3 regions of the Nonomuraea sp. NPDC048901 genome follow, and region 3 is predicted to be linked to each of the others. Evidence: riboswitches for the same ligand, from Rfam matches in the RefSeq annotation. Region 3 holds a riboswitch; each other region holds the start of a gene.
What was found. Region 3 has a riboswitch for cyclic di-AMP ahead of AB0C30_RS02650 (C40 family peptidase). Riboswitches for the same ligand answer to the same signal wherever they lie in the genome.

Region 1: linked by a shared signal. The riboswitch ahead of AB0C30_RS46005 (hypothetical protein) and the one ahead of AB0C30_RS02650 (C40 family peptidase) in region 3 are both predicted to bind cyclic di-AMP.
Region 2: linked by a shared signal. The riboswitch ahead of AB0C30_RS18120 (CHAP domain-containing protein) and the one ahead of AB0C30_RS02650 (C40 family peptidase) in region 3 are both predicted to bind cyclic di-AMP.

Annotation. Positions count from the first base shown of each region.
Region 1 is NZ_JBEZFW010000019.1:146,094-150,930, forward strand. Features, by position in the region: gene AB0C30_RS45990 (roadblock/LC7 domain-containing protein) at 1-298, shown strand, start outside; gene AB0C30_RS45995 (hypothetical protein) at 317-688, shown strand; gene AB0C30_RS46000 (alpha/beta hydrolase) at 804-1,649, opposite strand; gene AB0C30_RS46005 (hypothetical protein) at 1,775-2,533, opposite strand; cyclic di-AMP (ydaO/yuaA leader) riboswitch at 2,714-2,848, opposite strand; gene AB0C30_RS46010 (DUF5302 domain-containing protein) at 3,014-3,214, opposite strand; gene AB0C30_RS46015 (MDR family MFS transporter) at 3,262-4,710, opposite strand; gene AB0C30_RS46020 (PadR family transcriptional regulator) at 4,767-4,837, shown strand, end outside.
Region 2 is NZ_JBEZFW010000005.1:100,956-105,792, reverse strand. Features, by position in the region: gene AB0C30_RS18130 (sigma-70 family RNA polymerase sigma factor) at 1-320, opposite strand, end outside; gene AB0C30_RS18125 (YciI family protein) at 407-754, opposite strand; cyclic di-AMP (ydaO/yuaA leader) riboswitch at 1,061-1,202, shown strand; gene AB0C30_RS18120 (CHAP domain-containing protein) at 1,389-1,886, shown strand; gene AB0C30_RS18115 (LysE family translocator) at 1,968-2,597, shown strand; gene AB0C30_RS18110 (metallophosphoesterase) at 2,791-3,669, opposite strand; gene AB0C30_RS18105 (methyltransferase domain-containing protein) at 3,741-4,481, opposite strand; gene AB0C30_RS18100 (nuclear transport factor 2 family protein) at 4,776-4,837, opposite strand, start outside.
Region 3 is NZ_JBEZFW010000001.1:528,905-533,741, forward strand. Features, by position in the region: gene lysX (bifunctional lysylphosphatidylglycerol synthetase/lysine--tRNA ligase LysX) at 1-487, shown strand, start outside; gene AB0C30_RS02645 (LuxR C-terminal-related transcriptional regulator) at 1,065-1,277, shown strand; gene AB0C30_RS02650 (C40 family peptidase) at 1,341-2,384, opposite strand; cyclic di-AMP (ydaO/yuaA leader) riboswitch at 2,390-2,550, opposite strand; gene AB0C30_RS02655 (amino-acid N-acetyltransferase) at 2,839-3,396, shown strand; gene AB0C30_RS02660 (hypothetical protein) at 3,419-4,303, opposite strand; partial or broken gene AB0C30_RS02665 (RDD family protein) at 4,340-4,819, shown strand.

The DNA of each region.
Region 1 (4,837 bases), on a different contig from region 3:
CTGCACGGTTGACGGCATGAGCATCGCCTGCGACAACGCCGACGACAGTGGCGAGCAGGTCGCCGCGCTGTCCGCGGCGCTGCTCGCGCTGAGCAGGCGAATGACGATCATGACCGGCCAGGGCGTACTGGAGGAGACGCTCATCTCCGGCACCGCCGGCTTCGCCGCCTTCTACGCGGCGGGCCCCACCATCGTCCTCGCAGTCCTGGCTGAGCCCGGCACCAATCTCGGGCTGCTCCGGCTGGAGGGGCGCAAGACGGCGGCCAGCGTGGCCGCCATCTCAGCACGGATTCACTGAGCTTGAACGGAGGAAGGCATGGCCAGCATGGACGTCTCTCTCAAGGAGATGATGACGATCGACGGCTCGCTCGGCGCGGTGATCGTCGATCACGGCAGCGGCATGGCGCTGGGGGCGCTCGGCGGCTCCAAGGACCTGGATCTCCAGGTCGCCGCGGCGGGGAACACGGAGGTGGTCAAGGCCAAGCTGCGCACGATGGACTCGCTGGGGCTCAAGGACTCCATCGAGGACATCCTGATCACGCTCGGCGGCCAGTACCACATCATCCGGCCGATCACCGGCCGCGGCGGCAAGGGGCTCTTCCTCTATCTCGCCCTGGACCGGGCGCGGGCCAACCTGGCCCTGGCCCGGCACCAGCTCCGCGGGATCGAGGAGAAGCTGGAGGTCTGAGAGATCCGGTGGCTCGCGTCCGGGCGCGGCGGACACGAGCCACCGACCTCCACCGATCCCTGAACAGCCTGGTCCCTGAACAGCCTGATCCCTGACCGGCCTGATTCCTGGTGCGTCAGCTCGTGGTGAGCTTGGTGATGGCGCCGACGATGTCCGGCCAGAGCGGCCGGGGCAGGTCGTGGCCCATGCCGGGGAACGTCAGCAGCGTGGCGCCTGGAATCGCCGCCGCCGTGGCGTGGCCGGCGGCGACCGGGACGAGCCGGTCGGCCTCGCCGTGGATGACCAGGGCGGGGATCCCCAGCGTGCCGAGCTGCTCCGTGCGGTCGCCGGAGGCCATGATCGCGGCCAGCTGCCGGGTCGTGCCCGGCGGGTCGAAGCACCGGTCGTACGCCTGGCCGGACAGCCGGAGGATGCGTTCCCGGTCCATGTCGAAGCCGGGCGAGCCGATCACCGCCCAGGTCCTCAAGGACTGGGCGAGCACGGCGTCCCGATCAGTCGGGGGCGCGGCGAGCAGCACCGCGCTGGCCTCCGGCGTGGGCGGGGCCACGTCCGGGCCGGGCGTCGACATGATCGAGGTAAGGGTCAGGACCCGCTCGGGGTGCCGGATGGCGAGCGTCTGGGCGATCATGCCGCCCATCGAGGCGCCCACGACGTGGGCGGCGGGCCAGCCGAGGACGTCCATCAGCCCGGCCGCGTCGTCGGCCATGTCGTCCAGCAGATACGAAGAGGACGTCCCCAGTGTGGGAACGCCCTCGTCGTGCAGGTGTGTGGAGAGTCCGGAGTCACGGTTGTCGAATCTGACAACGTGATGGCCCTGCTCCGCCAGGAGCTCGCAGAGCTCGTCGTCCCAGTGGATGAGCTGGGCGCCGAGCCCCATGATGAGGAGCAGGGGACGTCCGCCGGGTGAGCCGAAGGTCTCGTACGCGATCTCGATGCCGTTCGCGGCTGCAAGCGTGGTCACGAGGTCAGAATGACATTCTGTTTCCCGCGACGCAAAGACCGCCGGCTCCGAAACCGACGACCATCAAGGCCGTCGGCTCCGGACCTGACGGCCGTCAGCAAAACCGTCTTCGGACCTGACGGTTGTCAGCGCCGGACGAGCTTGCGGATCCGGTCGCGGCCGACCGTCACGCCACCGCCGAACATCGCCAGCGCGACCGCCGCGGCGGCGCCACCGATGGCGTTCGATTCGACGACCTTCTTGTCAGCGACCTTCTCCTCAGCCTTGTCGGCCTTCTTGGCGGCCACCGGCACGGCCTTGGCGGGAGCGGGCTTGACCGCGGCGGGCTTGTCGCCCTCGGCCACGATCTTCGGGGGCTTGGCGGGGTTGCGGTCCACGACGGCGTACGCACCGGTCGAGAAGGGCTGCGGGTAGTTCTTCTTGCCCGGACCGCTACCCCACTTGGTGATGACGTAGTCGATCTTGATGTGGCCCGCGCCACCGTTGCCGTCCACGCCCAGCGTGCTGGAGTTGAAGCGGCCACCGGTCAGGGCGGCGAAAGTCTTGGCGTCGAGGTCGAGCATGACGCCGCTGGAGGACGGCACGCCCGGACCGCGGTCGCCGACGAAGAAGGGCATCTTCTTGCCCTTGTAGACGACGTAACCCTCGGTCATGAGCGGCCAGCTCGGGCTGGCGGCGAGCCCCTTCTGCATGGGCTTGCCGCTGGCCGGCAGCCCGGTGTCCCCGGCGCGGCCGGAGGAGTCGTCCCAGAAGTAGGACGCGGTGGTCTTGCCCTTGAGCAGGACCTTCTTGTCGTTGCCGGTGTCGGCGTGTGCGGCGGTGCCTGCGCTGATGGAGATCGCGCCTACGAGGGCGGCGGTGAGCATAGCAGAGCGAACAGACATGAAGCAGTGAAGTCCTTTATACGGGAAAAGGGGATCGCGCTCGTGAAAGGTGGGCGTAGCCGGGCAAGACGCCAAACGGTCGCTACGCGGAGCGTGGAAGAGCGGGGGGAAGGCGCCGGTCAGTCTGCGGACGACAACACGCGGGCTGGCGGCACGACGCGGGGGTTACGCATGCGGTAGGTGTCCTCTCCATCTCGCCTACCGGGTTAGCTGACGGGTTCGGACGTGGAGATGCCCTACCGACCGAGGTCGGATTCACCCCTAAGGAACGTTGGTTCCCCGGTTCCCGCGAGCGGGATTCGGCGCCTGCCGGTTGGTACTCCCCTGTTGAAGCCCCAAAGTCACCGGCTGGTAACTCCATGAACTATAGGTACCGAACCGGACAAAGGCAAACATAAGCCCATGAAACGGGCGAAGATCTACCTAGAGGGTCAAGAAAAAAGGGGGGTACGGCATGCCGTACCCCCAGAAAAGCTCAGGTCAACCGCCGCTCTTCCGCCTGAAAGAACGCTTGCTGGCGGCGGGCCCGTGAGCGCCGTGAATCTTGGAAGGGTCGTTGCCCCTGCCACCCGCGCTCGAGTCAGCATGCTGGTTACGCTTGCGCTCCAGCGCCTCGCGGAACTTGCGCTTCATCTCGTCCTCGGGAGTTTCGTCGACTTCCGGCTCCGGTGTTTCCGCCATGAGGACCTCCTGGTGTTGGGGACAAGGACAGCTTCGCATGACGGCGCTCAGGACGCGAAACTGGCCTCGACCTTGGGCTGTGGGGTTTCCCGGTCGATCCGCACACCGGGCATGGCGATCAGGGCGACCAGCGCCACGAGGGCGCCCGCGACCCCCAGCGAGGGGATGACCAGGGCCGCGGCCGAGGCGTGCGCGGCGGCCAGTCCGTGCAGCGGCGCCTCGGTGGCGATGACGGAGGTGTAGGCGGTGCCGGCCAGGGCCAGGGCGACCGAGCCGCCGATCTGGCGGAAGAACGTCAGGTTGGCCGAGGCCGTACCCATGTACTGGGGCGGCACCGAGTTCGACACGGCCACGGTCAGGCCGGAGAGCATCGGGCCCATGCCGAGGCCGATCAGCGCCATCCACCCGACGAGCACCCAGGGCGGCGTGTCCAGCGTCAGACCGGCGCACAACAGCGTGCCCACGACCAGCAGGAACGGCGCCGCCACCAGCCACGGCTTGTAGACGCGCGTCCGGCTGATCAGCGCGCCCACGACCATGCTGCCCACCACCATGGCCAGGGTCAGCGGGTAGATCCGCAGCCCCGACTCGGTGGCGCTGGCGCCGAGCGCCTCCTGGAAGTAGCGCGGCAGGAACACCACGCCGGCGAACATGCAGAAGGCGGTGAAGAAGGAGGTCACGTTGACCAGCGTGTACGTACGGTTCCGAAACAGGTGCAGGGGCATGATGGGCGCCTCGGCCCGCATCTCCACCACCACGAACACCACGAGCGACACCAGAGCCAGCGCGATCGGCCCGATCACCGGCACGCTGGTCCAGGTGTGGCCGTCGAGCCCCTTCTCGGTCAGGCCGATGAGCAGCGAGCTAATGCCAACTGTGAAGACCCCGATTCCCAGGTAGTCGGGCCGCCCGCCGCCATGTCCCGGCCGGCGCGGCAGGCGCAGCACGATGATCGCGATCAGCACCAGGCCGATCGGCACGTTCACATAAAAGGCCCAGCGCCAGCTCGCGTGGTCGGTGAAGAGCCCGCCCAGGAACGGCCCGGCGAGGTAGCTGAGCGCCATCACTCCGCCCATCGCGCCCTGCACCCGGGCTCCGCCCTTCTCCGGCGGGAACAGTTCGAGCACCAGGGCGATCGACAGCGGCAGCAGCGCGCCCGCGCCCAAGCCCTGCAACGCGCGGAACAGGATGAGCTGCGTCATGTCCTGCGCCACCCCGCATAGCGCCGACCCCAGGAGGAACACGGACATGCCGATCAGCAGCAGCGGCTTCCTGCCGTGCTGGTCCGACAGCCTTCCATAGAGGGGCACGGTCACGGTCGAGGTCAGCAGGTAGGCCGTGACGACCCAGGTGTAGAGATCGACGCCGCCCAGTTCCGTGATGATCCGCGGCAGGGCCGTACCGACGATCGTCTGGTCGAGCATTCCTAAGAACATGCCGCCGAGCACGGCGACCAGCAGGAGGCCATCGCCTCTGCGCTTCGTGTCAGTATTCACGTGTGGAGAGTGACATGTAAGGATTGACATGTCAACCCTTTGCTATGCTTGCCGACATGTCCCTACGGATCGCGCTGCTCGGGCTCCTCGACGCCAAGGGGCCGGCCAGCGGCTACGACCTGGCGAA
Region 2 (4,837 bases), on a different contig from region 3:
TCGGGTACGGCATCCTCCAGTTCCACCGCGTCCGCCTCATCACGGTCCGCCGGCCTGCGCGGAGCGAGCTCGTCGGACTCCACCAGCAGTGGCAGCTTCGACCGGAAGGTCCGCTCGCGGCGGATCGCGTCCATCGCCCGGCGCTTGGCCGCGGTGGTGAGCCACGCCGCGGGGTTGGCGGGGATACCGTCGCGTTCCCAGGCCGACAGTGCCGCGGCGTACGCCTCCTGTACGCACTCCTCGGCCAGGTCCAGGTCCTGCGCGACGCGCACGGTCGCGGCGAGCACGAAAGCCCACTCGCGCCGATGCGCGTCAGCCACCGCCTGACCCGCGTCCGCCCGTCCCGCCTCCGTTTGGCCCGCCTCCGTTTGGCTCGCGTCGGTTTGGCCCGCGTCCGCCGCGGCCGTCATCGGGCGGTGGGCGCGATGCCGCCCGCGACGGGGCGCACCTCGACGCCGCCACGGCCCCACTGGACGGCGGGGTTGCGACGCGCCAGGTCCAGGGCGGCGTCCAGGTCGGGGGCCTCGATGACGCAGACGCCGGCGATGACTTCCTTGGCGTCGATGAAGGGCCCGTCGGTGACCACGTCGCCGCGCAACGAGGTGGCGGTGTCGGCGGACCGCAGCGCGTAGGCCGCGATCATGGCGCCGGAGTCGACGAGGTCGTCGGCGTGCCGCTGGCTCGCCGCCTGCTGCTCGGGGGTGTAGTCGCCGGCTCCGGCGTTGTCGAAGATGAGGATCGCGTACTGGGGCATGAGGGTCTCCTTGGCCGTCTGTCCGGTCGGTACGCCTCTACGTCGGACGGGCGAGGCGAATTCGACAGACCGTACGCGAACCTTTTCCAGACGCGCCCTGGCGCGACTTCAACAAGACACCCCCGCTACTTGACGGATCGACGAGCCGGCCGGGCTGGGCATGGCGATTTCATGGCGATGGAATTACCCAGGTCAGGGGTGCGTTGTACCCATCTGTGCGCCTGGCCTAGACAGTGAGTATCCCTCTGGCCGCGCCGCCAAAGTCCGAGTACGGACGTCATACCCATCGCATGCATCACAGGCAATCACCTGTGACCGCTGAACCCGCCTGTGCGCGGGACCGGGGACCCATGTCTCGATCGGGGCTAATCGGCACGTCAACGTGCCGTAGGGCAGCTTCCACGCCCGAGCCCGTCAGCTAACCCGGTAAGCGGAATGGAAGCAAGGAGTAATCACCATTATCCGCACCCCCAAGATCAGCTATGCCAAGATCGCGCTCGGCGCGACCCTCACCGCCGCCGCCCTCGGCGCCCACACCGCGGCGAACGCCGCCACCGCCTCCACAGGGCACACCCCCACCGCGGCTCAGGCCGCCCCCGCCTCCGCGCAGGGCGGCAGGAACGGCGAGGCCCAGGTGAACGTCACCGCCCAGCAGGTCCTGAACCTGGCCAAGGCCCAGGTCGGCACGTCCGAGGACGCCAACGGCGGCGGCACCAAGTTCCAGAAGTGGTACATGAACTCGGCCCGCGCCGCCGAGACCGTCCAGCGTGACGGCGGCAGCAGGCAGGACTACCTGAACGCCGCCTGGTGCTCGATGTTCGTCTCCTGGGTCGGCGAGGAGACCGGCGCCCGCTCCCAGGTCGGCTGGGACGCCTACACCGTCGCCCACGCCAAGTGGTTCGCCGCCAACCAGCGCTGGGGCACCGTGGCCAAGCCCGGCGCCGTGGTCTTCTACTCCTGGAGCGGCAGCAAGGACCTGAGCTCCATCAGCCACGTCGGCTTCGTGGTCAAGGACAACGGCGACGGCACGATCTCCACGATCGAGGGCAACACCGGCAACGGCAAGGTCGAGCAGCGTGTCCGTCCCACCTCCCAGGTCGTCGGCTACGGCTACCCGCACTACGCCGCCTGACAGCTGGCCTGGCGCCTCTGGCACCCCCCGAGCGGCGTCCCCGAAGCGGTGCGCCGACACTGGAGGTGGAAAGATCATCGCATGCCGATCGATCCGCACCTGCTCGCCGTTTTCACGGCGACCACCATCGTCGCTCTGATCACCCCCGGACCCGACATGCTGTTCGTCCTGGGATGCGGTCTGCGGGGTGGGCCCCGCGCCGGGCTGCTGGCCACGGCCGGCGTGATCACGGGTGACGCGTTGTACGTCGCCGCGGCCGCCGCCGGGCTCGCCGTGCTGCTGACGACGTTCCCGGTCGTCTTCACGGTGCTACGGTTCGCCGGCGCCGCGTACCTGATCTACCTCGGCGTCCAGATGATCCGCAACCGCAAGAACGGCCAGGCCGACGATCCGGCCAGCCGCGGAATGTCCGGTCGGCGGGCCTTCCTCAACGGCGTGGTCTCCTCCATGGCCAATCCGCAGACGTTCACGTTCATGGTCGCCTTCCTGCCCCAGTTCATCGATCCCGCGGCGGGGCCGGTCTGGCTGCAGTTCGCCGTCCTCGGCGCCGTCCTGATCGTCCTGGAGTTCCTGGCCGACGCGACGGTCGGCGTGCTGGCCGGGCGGATCGGCGGCTGGCTGCGCGGCCGCCAGGCGGTGCGCCGCCGGATCGACGCCGCGACCGGGAGCGTGTTCATCGGTCTGGGCGTCACCCTCGCGGCCGAACGCTGACCGGCCGCGGCCCGGTCAGCGGAGGAACGCGGCTCGCCGCCTCGGTTTCCGACGGGCGACCCGTCTCGCCGGACGGGCTCGTCGGCGCGGTGTGGGGAGACGAGCCGCCGAATCGAGAAGTGCGGGTGCAGTGAGCGGCGGCTGCGCAAGCTCCCTGCGCGCCTGGTCGTCCATCTCCTGATCGCGCCGTGCTTCAGGAGTGGACTGCGATGAGTTCGGCGAGGTCCAACGCGTCCCCGCTGATACCGGCCAGCCAATCATCTTGTACGTACTCGAAGTCACCGGTTTCGGTGTCGAGCAGGCCGATGCTCCCAGCTGTCACCCGTTGTTCGGGGTTGATGGGCTCCGGCTCCCACTTGGTGGTCTTGGGCCGCACCAACTGGGCGAGCGCGTAGGAGGTCGTGCGGCCGTAGCGGCGGGGGCCGTTGGGGTGGTGGTAGTGGCCGCTGACGTGCAGGCGCGGGTGCAGGTGCTCGATGAGTGCGGTCAGCTTCGCCGAGCCCTGTACGTTCCCGCGCCGGTCGCGTGAGATCCCGTACGGGCCGTCATGAGTCACCAGGACGTCCACGTCACCCGGTCTGACCGCCATCAGCCGCGCGTACGCGCTCTCGTCCAGATCCATCTTCCCCGGAACCTCGATAAGCCCCAGGAACGCCACGCGCTGCCCGGCGACCTCAACCACGTTCCCGCAGGCGACATGGAGGTAGGCGCCGAGGGGATCCACCGGCACGACCTCGGCGCCCGCCGCGTCGTGCAAGGATGCCAGCCAGTCGTGATCCTCGTGGTTGCCGCTGACGAACAGCACACCGGGGACCCGCCCGAGAGCCGAGCGCACCCCCTCGGCGAAGGCCGGCGACGGATCGAGCAGCCGGAAGAAGTCCCCCTGAGCGGGATGATCCCGGCCGAACCGACGGCTGGCCTCGTCCCACCGATCGAACGACGGGTAGGCGCCCAGATCGCCGACCTGGATCACGGCGTCGAGCCGGAGCTCCCGTCGCTTCCGCAGCGCCACGACCGCACCCAGCGCGTGCAGCACACAACCATGGACATCACCCAAGAAAGCGATCTTCATCGCCTGCCGACCTTTCGCGAAAGCCATCCGGACATGGCCCAGCACCGGTCGAGCGGCGCAACGATGCGGTGTCAACCACCGGCCCTGAACCGGTGACTCACATCCCAGCGCTCCACCGCCATCTCGACGACCGAGCCAGGTCGAGCTTGACACCCTGGCCGGAAGAACGTCAACAACGGTGCGACGACCACCGCACCGGGAGCGGCCTGCTGGATCCAGGCGTACGGCACGGTGTGAATGCCACACGTGACGTGTACCCGGTCGTACGGTGCCCGGTCAGGGCAGCCGGCCGCGCCGTCACCGACGATCAGGTGCGGCTGCGCCCCGACCGCGGCCAAGGACTTGGCCGCCTGCTCACCGAGACCTTCATCAACCTCGATAGATGTCACGCTGCCGTCCTCGCCGACCAGATGTGACAGCAATGCGGCGGTCCAGCCCGTGCCGGTACCTCCTTCCAACACGCGGTGCCCAGGCCGGGGATTCAGCAGTCCGAGCAGGCCGACCACGGTACCGAGGGCTGAGCTGGAGCAGTTGTAGCGGCCTTCCGTGGCGCGGAGGGCGGTCGCGCCCTCGTCGAGTTGGGTCACGATGGCGGCCGGCCCGTAGACGGCCGCCCACCACGCGTCTGGATCGCTACGCCAATCGATGAGCACAGGCCCGTCATCGGCCAGAGCCAGCCCCACCGAGGGCACGAACAGGTGCCGCGGCACGGCTTTCAGCGCTTCCTCGAGGGTGCCGGTGACCGGCTCTCGATTACCGCTTATCGCGTTGATCTTGCCGCTGATGCGGTTGTCGAGGTCCGGCGGCGTCACCTCCGCTTCCCGCTGCTGTGTCGGCCATCTCCTGTGCCGCCCCCGTCCCCCTTGTTGTCCTCGTCCTTGGGCGGATCGAACTCCTCGTACGTGCGCTTGTCGCGCCCTCATGCTTGCCCACGCCCAACTCCTCACGCCCCGAACAAACAACCTCCGTAACTGTACGAATACCTAACGTGGCGAATATGTGGCGGTGCAGTCGGGAGTGCGGCACCCTGGCAAGCAGTGCCACCTGGTGACAAGGGCCGTGCGCGAGCGTCATCGGGTTGCGCAGGACCGCACCGGCCATTGGCGTCATGAATGACCCCTGGACCCGGCCGCTACGGCGGTCAGCGCTGCCTGCGCCTGAGGAAGAT
Region 3 (4,837 bases):
CACGGAGACCCCGCTGGAGCAGGTCCGGAAACTCGCCGACGGGCGTGAGATCCACTGGGACCCGAAGTGGGGCCAGGGCAAGCTCGTCCAGGAGATCTTCGAGGCCCTCGTCGAGCACACGCTCATCCAGCCGACGTTCGTCATGGACTACCCGCTGGAGACCTCCCCGCTGACCCGCCAGCACCGCGACAACCCGCTGCTGACCGAGAAGTGGGACCTCATCGGGTTCGGCACCGAGCTGGGCACCGCCTACTCCGAGCTCGTCGACCCGGTCGAGCAGCGCCGGCGCCTGGTGGAACAGTCGCTGCTGGCCGCCGGGGGCGACCCGGAGGCCATGCAGCTGGACGAGGACTTCCTGCAGGCGCTGGAGTACGCCATGCCGCCCACGGGTGGCATGGGGGCCGGGATCGACCGGATGATCATGGCTTTCACCGGCAAGAGCATCCGGGAAACGATCTTGTTCCCGCTGGTCAAGCCGACCCACTGACCCGCCTGCCGCCGAAGAGTGTCGGCCCGGCTCCCACGCCGGGCCGTACCGGCCGCTGTCGGGTTGACAGCGGCCCGATCTCCTGCGGCGAGTAGGAGAACGCGGGCGGCGGCGTTCGCCGGTCCCTTAGCGCGGGGAGCGGGCATCTCCCGGCCGCCTGCGCCGAGTGGCTTCTCCCTCTGGCGCATGAACCGTTCATGGTCTTTGGCGGGCGCTGCTGACCCGGCGGCGCGGGGGTACAAAAGACTGCCCTAAGCAGCCACATTTCCGATATTTCGCATATTGAATGCGAAGAATATTCGCGTTTTACGGATTCGGCGCTCAGCAGGTTCGCGGCGCTCTTGGGGAGCGGGCTGGAGCCGTTGTAAGGGCGCCTGTGATCCCTCATCGGGCCCCGAAGTGTGCCGACATATGGCGAGTACTTCACATACAGCCGATCATGTCAATGGCGATGGTCAGAGGGCGGTATCCGCTGGCTTGACGACCTTTCCAGAATGCGTTTACCGTCTGCGAGACGAGCTGCAGCTCTGCTCGGACATAGACGTCTCGAGTTCTGCTGTTGGGGGGAGGGCTCCCGATGTATGTGCTCACTGAGAGCGTCGAGCTTAGCCACGCGGATCTGGCGTTGCTGGCGGAGCTTGCCAAGGGGGTCACGGTTGATCGGGTTGGCAGACGACTGGATATCAGCGGACGCACGGTACGCCGGAGACTTCGGGGTATCTGCGACCGCATCGGCGTCGCCACCGCGATCGAGGCCGTGGCCTGGGCCGCCCGCCGCCAGCTCATCTGACCGTTCGACCGGCCCAGCCGCCCGGGCCCCAGCTGTCAGAGTGCTTGTCGTGGTGTCCGGAGGTCAGTCGGCGATGCGTACGGCGCCCGCGAACGGGCGGCGGGCGATGGACGCGATGCGTACGACGTCGCCGGTCTGCGGCGCGTGGACCATCATGCCGCCGCCTATGTAGATGCCGACGTGGTGCAGGTCACCATAGAAGAAGACCAGGTCGCCGGCGCGCAGCTCCTCCTTGGAGATGTGCCGTCCGGCCGTCCACTGGTCGCCGGTGTAGTGCGGCAGTGAGATGCCCACCCGCTGGTAGGCCGCCATCACGAGGCCGGAGCAGTCGTACGAGGTCGGCCCCTCGGCGCCCCAGACGTACGGCTTGAGCTGCTGCGTGAGCGCCCACCTGGCGGCCGTGGCGGCCTTGCCGGCGCCGATGACCGGCAGGTCGACCCGCGTGGCCCGGGTGCCGGGACGGCCCGCCTCGCCGATCGCCCGCTTGAAGAGACTGCTCTCGACCTTGGCGACGAGCTTGGTGATCTTGTCGCGTTTGGTGCCGAGGCCCTCGACGATCTTCTCGACCTCGTCGATGCGCGTCTTGGCGCTGGCCCTTGCCTGCTCGGCGGCCTGCCTGGCCGTGGTCACCTGGTTGACCTCGAAGCCCTGCTGCTGCTCCAGCGCGTAGGTGGTGGCCGCCCGGTCGAGGAAGCTCTCGGGGTCGTCGGAGGTGCCGAATGCCAGCGCCTGGCCGAAGCCGCCGTTGATGTAGGCGTTCTGGGCCAGCAGCGCGGCCTTGGCGCGCTTCGCGGCCAGATCGGCCTCACTGGTGGACAGCGTCCTCTTGGCCGCCTCAGCCGACTTCTTGGCTGTCTTGAGCTTCTCCCGCTGGCCGTTGAACTCCTCGCTCAGCGTCTCGATCTGGGTGTGGAGCTCCTCGGCCTGCTTGGACAGGTCCTTCAGCGAGGGCTTGGGATCGGCGACGGCGGAGCCGACAGGTACGGCGAAGAGGAGGGTGGCGATGGTCGCCGCGATGACACCCAACCGGGTGGGGATCTTCCGGAGCTCAGAAGGGCGGGCCTGAGCGGCCGCCGGCTTCGTCTCGCGATCGCGGGTCTGCTTCACCAACCAGCTCCTCTCATCGGCGCCTACCGGGTTAGCTGACGGGTTCGGGCCGGAGCAGCCCTACCGAACGACTCGCTCGGATTCACCCCATGGGTGGTGGCGTCGGGATGAGGTCGCCACCGGCGGGTCCCCGGCTCCCCTTACGGGGATTGGGCGCGTCTCCACGCTGGCTCGCGTGGGTGACATCGTCGCTGGACACTAGTGCACTCCGGGTTCGTGCTCAACCAGAACTGCCAAGTCTGTAGAGGTTTCACAACCGAAGGGTCACGAGGTGATCTCGTGCTTGCCGGTGCAGGACAAACTTTATGTCCTTTTTGCACCAAGTTCGTCAAGGCATGGAAGCCTGATGGCCAAGGGATCCCTCATCGTGCTCGATCAACCACGAGATGTCATGAGATGGGAGAGACGTCAGAGTTACGGGGAGGCCGTAATCGGATCTGTACGCTGGAGACCCATGGAGCAGGTCGCCGAAGTGACAGTCCCGGACACGGAAGTCGTCGTCCGGCGTGCTCGCACGCCGGATGTCAGGACGATCCGTCTCCTGGTCGACACCTACGCGGGCGCCGGGCCCCGGCTTCTGGAGAAGGCCACCGTCACTCTGTACGAGGACGTGCAGGAGTTCTGGATCGCCGAGCGCGGCGGCCAAGTGGTCGGCTGTGGCGCGCTGCACGTGCTTTGGGAGGATCTCGCGGAGATTCGCACGGTGGCCGTTGATCCGGAGTTCCGAGGCTTCGGAATCGGGCACCGGATCGTCTCTTCCTTGATCAAAACGGCCCGGGAACTCGGCCTGCGCCGGGTTTTCTGTCTGACTTTTGAGGTGGATTTTTTCGCGAGGCATGGATTCCGCCCCGTACAGGGCACTCCGGTCTCACCCGAGGTCTATGCGGAGCTGCTGGCCTCGTACGACGAGGGTGTCGCCGAGTTCCTCGACCTCGAACACGTCAAGCCCAACACCCTGGGGAACACCCGCATGCTTCTCCACCTGACATCGGGTGACGCGGACCTTGACTAATGGGAAAGGTGATTGTTGATACCTATGTCGATACGTTGGGCAGCACAGGCATGTGTCCTGACACGTGCCACATGCGCACTCGAAGCGAGGTGACACGGTGAGCACCGGACAGCCGCCGTATCCACAGGACGAATCCGGCGAGAACTCTGCGCCTGGCGGATCTGAATACGGACATCACAACACGGGCCGTCCCTATGGCGAGCCCGACCCGGATGCGACGGTCGTTGGCTACCGGGCGGACGACGCCTACGGTCAGCAACCCAACTATGGGCAGCAGCAGCCGGGCTACGGCCAACAGCCGCAGTACGGTCAGCAGCAGCCGGGCTACGGCCAGCAGCCGCAGCAACCGCAGTACGGACAACAGCCGCAGTACGGTCAGCAGCCCGGCTACGGTCAGCAACCGGACTACGGCCAGCAGCCCGGCTACGGTCAGCAACCCGGATACGGTCAGCAGCAGGCTTCGGGTCAGCAACCCGAGTACGGCCAGCCCAACTACGGTCAGCAGCCGCAATCGCAACCCGGTTACGGTCAGCAACCGCAATCCCAGCCTGGATACGGCCAGCAGCCCGGTTACGGGCAGCAGCAGCCGTCCCAGCCGGGCTACGGGCAGCAGCAGCCGTCGCAACCCGGCTACGGCCAGCAGCAGTACGGCCAGCAGCCACCGTCGGGCCAGCAGCCCGGCTATGGCCAGCAGCCCAATTACGGCCAGCAGCCCGGTTACGGGCAGCAGCAGCCGTCCCAGCCGGGCTATGGCCAGCAGCAGCCGTCGCAACCCGGCTACGGCCAGCAGCAGTACGGCCAGCCGGACTACGGTCAGCAGCAGCAGTACGGCCAGCCCGGCTACGGTCAGCAGCCCCAGTACGGCCAGCAGCCCGGCTACGGGCAGCCGCAGCCGCACGGGGTCCAACCGCCCGGCGCCCCGGCCCCGCTCGCCGAGTGGTGGCAGCGGCTCGTGGCGAGGATCATCGACGGTGTCATCTTCGGCATCGCGAACTGGGTGATCGGTCTCGTTTTCGGGGCCATCCTGCTCGCCGGCTACAACTCCGCGACCGGCGTCACGACCGGCCTGATGGGCCCGACGCTCTACGGCATCGTGGTGGCCATCGTGATGACGGCGGTGTACGTCGCCTACGAGTTCTTCATGACCAAGATGAGCGGCCAGACGGTCGGCAAGATGGTCATGGGGATCAAGATCGTGCCCACGGGCACCATGCTGCCTCCGGGCGGCCTGCCTAACGACGTGGCGCTCAAGCGGGCCGGTGGCACCTGGGGTGGATACATCCTCGGCGTCATCCCGTTCGTCGGGTCGCTGCTCGGCGGGATCGTCGTCGCGCTGAACGGTGCCTCCCAGCTCTGGGACAAGCCGCTGCAGCAGACGTTCGCCGACAAGTTCAGCAACACGGTGGTTGTGAAGATCAAGTAGTCTTCGCGGACGCGAAAC